Regions from separate parts of the Rahnella sp. BIGb0236 genome, predicted to be linked through region 2. Evidence: predicted binding sites of a transcription regulator. Region 2 holds the regulator's gene; the other holds the start of a gene.
The links. The regulator PhoB, encoded in region 2, activates phosphate uptake and scavenging genes when phosphate is short. The targets are predictions, from matches to a motif close to CTGTCATAAAACTGNCNNAT.

Region 1 (3,391 bases), on a different contig from region 2:
CAGACGCAGGATCATGACTTTTGACAGCGCCAGAACAATAAAGGTGATGACGAACAGGATCAGGCCCAGTTCCATCAGTGCAGCGGTGTGCAGACCGGCTTCCGCTTCGGCGAATTCGTTGGCCAGCGCCGAAGTGATACTGTTGCCCGGCGCGTACAGTGAGACGCTGTCGAGCTGGTAGGTGTTACCAATGATGAAGGTTACCGCCATGGTTTCGCCCAGCGCGCGGCCAAGGCCAAGCATAACGCCGCCAATCACGCCGTTTTTGGTGAACGGCAGCACGATGCGCCAGATCACTTCCCACGTGGTGCAGCCAATACCGTAAGCGGATTCTTTCATCATCACCGGCGTTTGCTCGAACACGTCGCGCATGACGGAGGCAATGTACGGGATGATCATGATGGCAAGAATGACGCCTGCTGCCAGAATGCCGATACCAAACCCCGGCCCGGCGAACAGTGCGCCGACAATCGGGATACCGGAAAGGACGTCGCCCACCGGTGTCTGGAAGTACTGCGCAAACAGCGGGGCGAAAACGAACAGACCCCACATGCCGTAAACAATACTGGGGATGGCCGCCAGCAGTTCAATCGCGATACCCAGCGGGCGTTTCATCCAGTTCGGCGCCAGCTCGGTGAGGAATAATGCGATACCAAAGCTGACCGGAACCGCAATCAGCAGGGCAATCACGGAGGTCACGACCGTGCCGTAAATCGGCACCAGCGCACCGAATTGCTCGTTCGGCGCATCCCAGGTTTTCGTCCACAGGAAAGACAGCCCGAACTTTTCAATGCTGGGTAACGACGCGATAAACAGCGAGACGATAATACCGCCCAGCATAAATAGCACAATCAGCGCAGCCAGTTTGACCAGCGCGCCGAAGAGGATGTCACCGTTTTTGCTGGGTGCCTTAATAGCCGGCTTGTATTCAGCCATACCACTCTCTTTTAATTCAGATTTAATTCCCTCCCCGGCCGGAGAGGGAATGAAGCAGAAGACTTGTACTCTATATCAGACCCGAGGCCAGATCCTAGTAAAGTGCTTTACCGCTGCTGTCTTTGATATTGGTTTTCCAGGCTGCGCGGATCTGCTCAACAACAGAATCAGGCAGTGCGGCGTAATCCAAATCGGTGGTCAGTTTGTTGCCGTTTTTGTAAGCCCAGTCGAAGAACTTCAGCACTTCAGTGCCTTTCTCTGCATTTTGCTGGTCTTTGTAAATCAGGATAAAGGTGGTGGAACTGATTGGCCACGCGTTATCACCTTTCTGATTGGTCAGGTCCTGAGCGAAGGTTTTGCTCCAGTCAGCGCCTTTGGCGGCTGCACTGAAGGATTCTTCAGTCGGGCTGATCGCTTTACCATCGGCATCCACCAGTTTGGTGTAAGCCAGGTTGTTTTGTTTGGCGTAGGCATATTCTACGTAACCGATTGAACCCGGCAGACGCTGTACGAAAGCGGCCACGCCGTCGTTACCTTTGCCGCCCAGACCGGTAGGCCAGTTAACCGTAGAACCTGAACCGATTTTGTCTTTCCACTCGCTGTTCACTTTCGCCAGATAGCTAGTGAACACGAAGGAAGTACCGGAACCATCCGCACGGCGAACCACCGCGATATTGGTGTCTGGCAGTGTCACGCCCGGGTTCAGCTTAGTGATCGCCGCGTCGTTCCACTTTTTAATTTTGCCGAGGTAGATGTCACCCAGCGTCGCGCCATCCAGCGTCAGCTGACCAGATTTGATGCCCGGGATGTTCACCGCCAGTACCACGCCACCGATCACGGTAGGGAACTGGAACAGGCCATTTTTGTCGAGATCTTCTTGTTTCATCGGTGCATCAGATGCGCCGAAATCCACCGTTTTGGCGATGATTTGTTTCACGCCGCCGGAAGAACCGATGCCCTGATAGTTAACCTGAGTACCGGTGGCTTTCTGATAAGCGTCTGCCCATTTCGCGTAGACAGGGGCAGGGAAAGTACCGCCAGCGCCAGTCAGGTTAGTGGCAGCGAAAGCAGACATTGCTGTGAGGGAGAAAGTCGCTGCTACAAGACCGGCGACGGTGTTACGCATCAATTTCATGTTCCACTCCTGGTGGTTTTAAACTTCCCGACTGATGTCGACGTTAATTAAAGTGTTTGGCACAGGAGGAAAATAGGACAGTTTAGTGACAGTAAAATGTACGTAATATGACAGTTTTATGACACTGGTCACAATTCGAACGTTACGGGCAAAAAGCGGGGGTTTTAGGAGGGAAATGCCGGTTTTGACACCGGCTGAAGACAAAAAACGGTCAGATTATCGCCCTTTCTTCTTCCGTCCCGGCTGTGCAAAACGCTTACGGGACGCAGCGTTAGCGTCTGGCTTTTCCGTATTTTTCGGTTTTGTGACAGCGGTTTTTTTCGCCTGAGCAGGTTTGGCTGGCGCTTTTTTGGTCGGTTTTTCTTCTGATGAGGAGTTTTCAATCAGTTTAAATAACTCAATCAGTTCATCATCGTTCAGGTCGCGCCATTCGCCCAGCGGCAATCCTTTCAGATTGATGTTCATGATACGCACGCGCTCAAGCTTCGTGACTTCGTAACCGAAATGCTTGGTCATACGGCGGATCTGGCGGTTAAGCCCCTGCACCAGCGTAATACGAAACACCATCGGTGCTTCTTTCTTCACTTTGCATTTTTTGGTCACGGTTCCGAGCATCGGCACACCCGCGCCCATACCGGCAATAAACTCATCAGTGATCGGTTTGTTGACGGTCACGACGTATTCTTTTTCGTGGTCGTTACCGGCGCGCAGGATTTTGTTGACCAGATCGCCGTGGTTGGTCAGTAAAATCAGTCCCTGCGAATCTTTGTCCAGACGGCCAATCGGGAAGACACGTTTGCTGTGGTTAACGAAATCACGGATGTTGTCCCGTTCACCTTCTTCCATTGTCGTGATAATACCGACCGGCTTGTTCAGCGCGATAAGCACCAGATCTTCTTCATCACGCGGCTCGATAAGCTGACCGTTAACTTTCACCACATCGCCGGCAAATACCTGAGCACCTACCGCGGCACGCCTGCCGTTGATAAAAACATTTCCCTGTTCGATGTAACGATCGGCATCGCGGCGCGAGCAGATACCGCTCTCGCTAATGTATTTGTTAAGACGAATGGAGGAGTTGTTCAGCATTCAGCAAAGCACCTTCGTAAAAAACGCGAACTATACCTTATCCGGCGCGGGTTACGAAGTCCGTGACACAGAATCGTGACCGCGGCTGACAAAGAAAAAAGCCGGTAATGAAAAAAAAGCGCCCCGGGAGGCGCTTAGACATTCCATGACTGAAACCGGTCGGTTTTATTCGACGGTCACAGATTTCGCCAGGTTACGCGGCTGATCCACGTCAGTCCCTTTAATCAGGGC
Region 2 (3,391 bases):
CAGGTTCGACACCGCGCTGCGCAGCTGATCTTCGTTGCCGAACACTTTCAGCTTGTCGTTTACCCGGAACACCACGTCATGCCTGCCGTTGCTGAGCGTTTGCACTTCACGTTCCAGCATGCCGAGCATCAGCGGAATATCGACTTTCTCGTGCAAATCGATATTCGCTGAGGCTTCAATTTTCGACAGCGTCAGCAGCTGTTTCACCAGCCCGTCCATCCGCCGCGTCTGTTCCTGCATGGTATCCAGCGCTTTGCTGCGAAACGGTTCTTCCAGCTTGGCGTCTTCCATCATTTCCAGATAACCCTGCAATACCGTCAGCGGGGTTCGCAGTTCATGACTGACGTTGGCGAAAAAGTTACGCCGTGCGCCTTCGAGCTGGCGCATCTGCGTGACGTCGCGCGCCACCATCAGCAGTTGCCCTTCGGAATAGGGCATGACGCGAAACTCGACGTAATGCTCATTATTGAGTTGCAGATTCAGGGCGCGGCTGAAATCACGGGTCTGGATCCACAGCCGGAACTCCGGATAACGCAGCAGGTTAAAGATGTGCTGGCCGTTATCTTCCGGCCAGCGGAAACCGAGCAAATCCTGAGCCAGTCCGTTACACCAGAAAATATTGCCTTCTTCGGTCGTGAGCACCACGGCGTCCGGCAACGATTCGGCACCGCTGCGAAAACGCTTGATGAGCTGGCCTAATTCGCGACGCCGACGCCGGTTACGCATCTGCATCTGGTTCAGGCCGTAAAACAGCGGCTCCCAGCTCCAGCGGCCATTCGGCGGGGTAATGCTGCGGTCGAGCCACAGCCAGTGAGAAAGTTTCAGCTGGTTGTAATAATTCCAGCCCAGTGCCGCCATCAGCGACACAAAGAGGAGCCAGCCAAAATGGCCGACGAAGATACCGAGGATTAACGCGGGCAGGCAAAAGAGAAAAAATTCACCTGCCAGCCGTTTCCATGACAAACGTTCTAGCACACAGATTCTCCGCTGTGAGGGCTCAATAACGCGTTGAAAAACGGTATCCGGTACCGCGAACAGTCTGGATCATTCTGTCATGTCCACTGGTTTCCAGCGCCTTACGCAAACGACGAATATGCACGTCAACCGTGCGATCTTCCACATAAACGTTAGTGCCCCAGACGTTATTCAGCAACTGCTCGCGGCTGTAAACACGTTCGGAGTGCGTCATAAAGAAGTGTAATAATTTAAATTCTGTCGGCCCCATATCGAGCGCCTGCTCGTTGGCCATCACACGGTGAGACGACGGATCCAGGCTTAAACCCTGCATGTCGATCACTTCTTCTACCGCCATTGGCGAGATGCGGCGCATCACGGCTTTAATGCGGGCAACCAGTTCTTTCGGAGAAAACGGTTTGGTGATGTAATCATCGGCACCGACTTCGAGGCCGCGCACCCGATCTTCTTCTTCACCGCGCGCGGTCAGCATCATCACCGGGATTTCGCGGGTCAGGGCTTCACGTTTCAGGTGTTTAATAAACTGAATACCGGAACCGCCGGGTAACATCCAGTCAAGCAGGATCAGTTCAGGGTAAGGTTCAACAAGCTGCCCGATCGCTGAATCAAAATCCTCAGCTTCTACTGCCTGATAGCCATTCTGTTCCAGTACAAAACACACCATTTCACGGATTGGAGCTTCGTCTTCAACCACCAATATACGTCTAGCCATCGTAGGTCCTGCCAATAGGTTAGCGATCTTTTATTTGATTGCGGGCGCCATTATGCGTCAGTTTTGTGACAGATTTATGAATAGAAAGGATGGTTCATTACAGTCAAATATGACAGAGACATTTCTTCTATTTAGCGGGCATCTTGCTGAAATTGGTCTGATTTATCGGGGACAGCGTCCCCCGCCGACGTTTATACTTTGCCCCATCGTTGTCATCCAGGATCCATACGGGAGTCTCATGCGCCTGATCCACACGTCAGACTGGCACCTCGGCCAGTACTTTTTTACCAAAAGCCGCGCTGCCGAACATCAGGCATTTTTGCGCTGGCTGACCGGTCAGGTGCAGCAACATCAGGTCGATGCCGTGATTGTCGCGGGGGATATTTTCGATACCGGATCACCGCCCAGTTATGCCCGCGAATTGTATAACCGCTTCGTGGTGGAATTACAACAAACCGGCTGCCAGCTGGTGGTGCTGGCCGGTAATCACGATTCTGTCGCCACGCTCAACGAATCCCGCGAACTGCTTTCCTGTCTGAATACCCGGGTGATTGCCACCGTGGGTGAAAACCTGGCGGAACAAATTTTAGTGCTCCGTCAGCGCGACGGAACGCCCGGCGCGGTGCTGTGTGCCATTCCGTTTTTACGTCCGCGTGATTTGCTTGCCAGTCAGGCCGGACAATCCGGCAGCGACAAACAGCTGGCATTACAGGAAGCCATTGCCGCCCATTATGACGCGCTGTGGCAGGCCGCGCAGGCGAAACGCGATGAACTGGGCGTACCGCTGCCCGTGATTGCCACCGGCCATCTGACCACCGTCGGCGTCAGCACCTCCGATTCCGTGCGCGACATTTATATAGGCACGCTCGATGCGTTTCCGGCACAGGCTTTCCCGCCAGTCGATTATGTGGCACTCGGCCATATTCACCGCGCGCAGTGCGTCGCCAAAACCGACCATATCCGCTACAGCGGCTCGCCGATTGCCCTGAGTTTTGACGAGCTGAGCAAGGCCAAAAGCGTCTATCTGCTTGATTTCGAGGGTGCGACACTCAACGCCATCGAGACGCTGGAAATCCCGGTTTTCCAGCCGATGCAGATCATCAAAGGCTCGCTGGCGGAGATTGAAAAGCAACTGAAACAGTTCGAAGGCGGCGATCCGGCAAAACCCGTCTGGCTGGATATTGAAGTCTCCACGCAGGATTATCTCAGCGATATTCAGCGACGTATTCAGGCGCTGACGGCAGATTTACCGGTAGAAGTGGTGCTGTTACGCCGCAGCAAAGAACAGCGCATCAACCGCATTGAGCAACAGGAAAAAGAAACCCTCAGCGAACTGAGCGTCGGCGATGTCTTTGAACGGCGGCTGGCGCTGGAACCCGATCCCGATGAACCGCGTCAGGCGCGGATGCGTACCTTATTTGCGCAGGTGGTTGAACAGGTCACCAGCGGTCAGAACGCGGAGGACAGCGCACAATGAAAATTCTCAGCCTGCGTTTAAAAAACCTGAATTCGCTGGAAGGCGAATGGAAAATTGACTTCACCGCCGAGCCTTTTGCCAGTAACGGATTGTTCGCCATTACCGGCCCGACCGGCGCGGGGAAAACCACCCTGCTCGACGCCATCTGTCTGGCGCTGTATCACCAGACGCCGCGTCTGAACATCACGCCAAGCCAGAACGAACTGATGACCCGCCACACCGCCGAA

Region 1: pstS (phosphate ABC transporter substrate-binding protein PstS) is a predicted target of PhoB. The motif match lies at 2,177-2,196, and genes of this name have one in related genera.

What each region holds. Positions count from the first base shown of each region.
Region 1 covers NZ_SOAO01000004.1:27,570-30,960, reverse strand. The annotation lists gene pstC (phosphate ABC transporter permease PstC) at 1-936, opposite strand, end outside; gene pstS (phosphate ABC transporter substrate-binding protein PstS) at 1,031-2,071, opposite strand; gene rluF (23S rRNA pseudouridine(2604) synthase RluF) at 2,288-3,160, opposite strand; gene glmS (glutamine--fructose-6-phosphate transaminase (isomerizing)) at 3,326-3,391, opposite strand, start outside.
Region 2 covers NZ_SOAO01000002.1:618,297-621,687, forward strand. The annotation lists gene phoR (phosphate regulon sensor histidine kinase PhoR) at 1-975, opposite strand, end outside; gene phoB (phosphate response regulator transcription factor PhoB) at 998-1,687, opposite strand; gene sbcD (exonuclease subunit SbcD) at 1,926-3,164, shown strand; gene sbcC (exonuclease subunit SbcC) at 3,161-3,391, shown strand, end outside.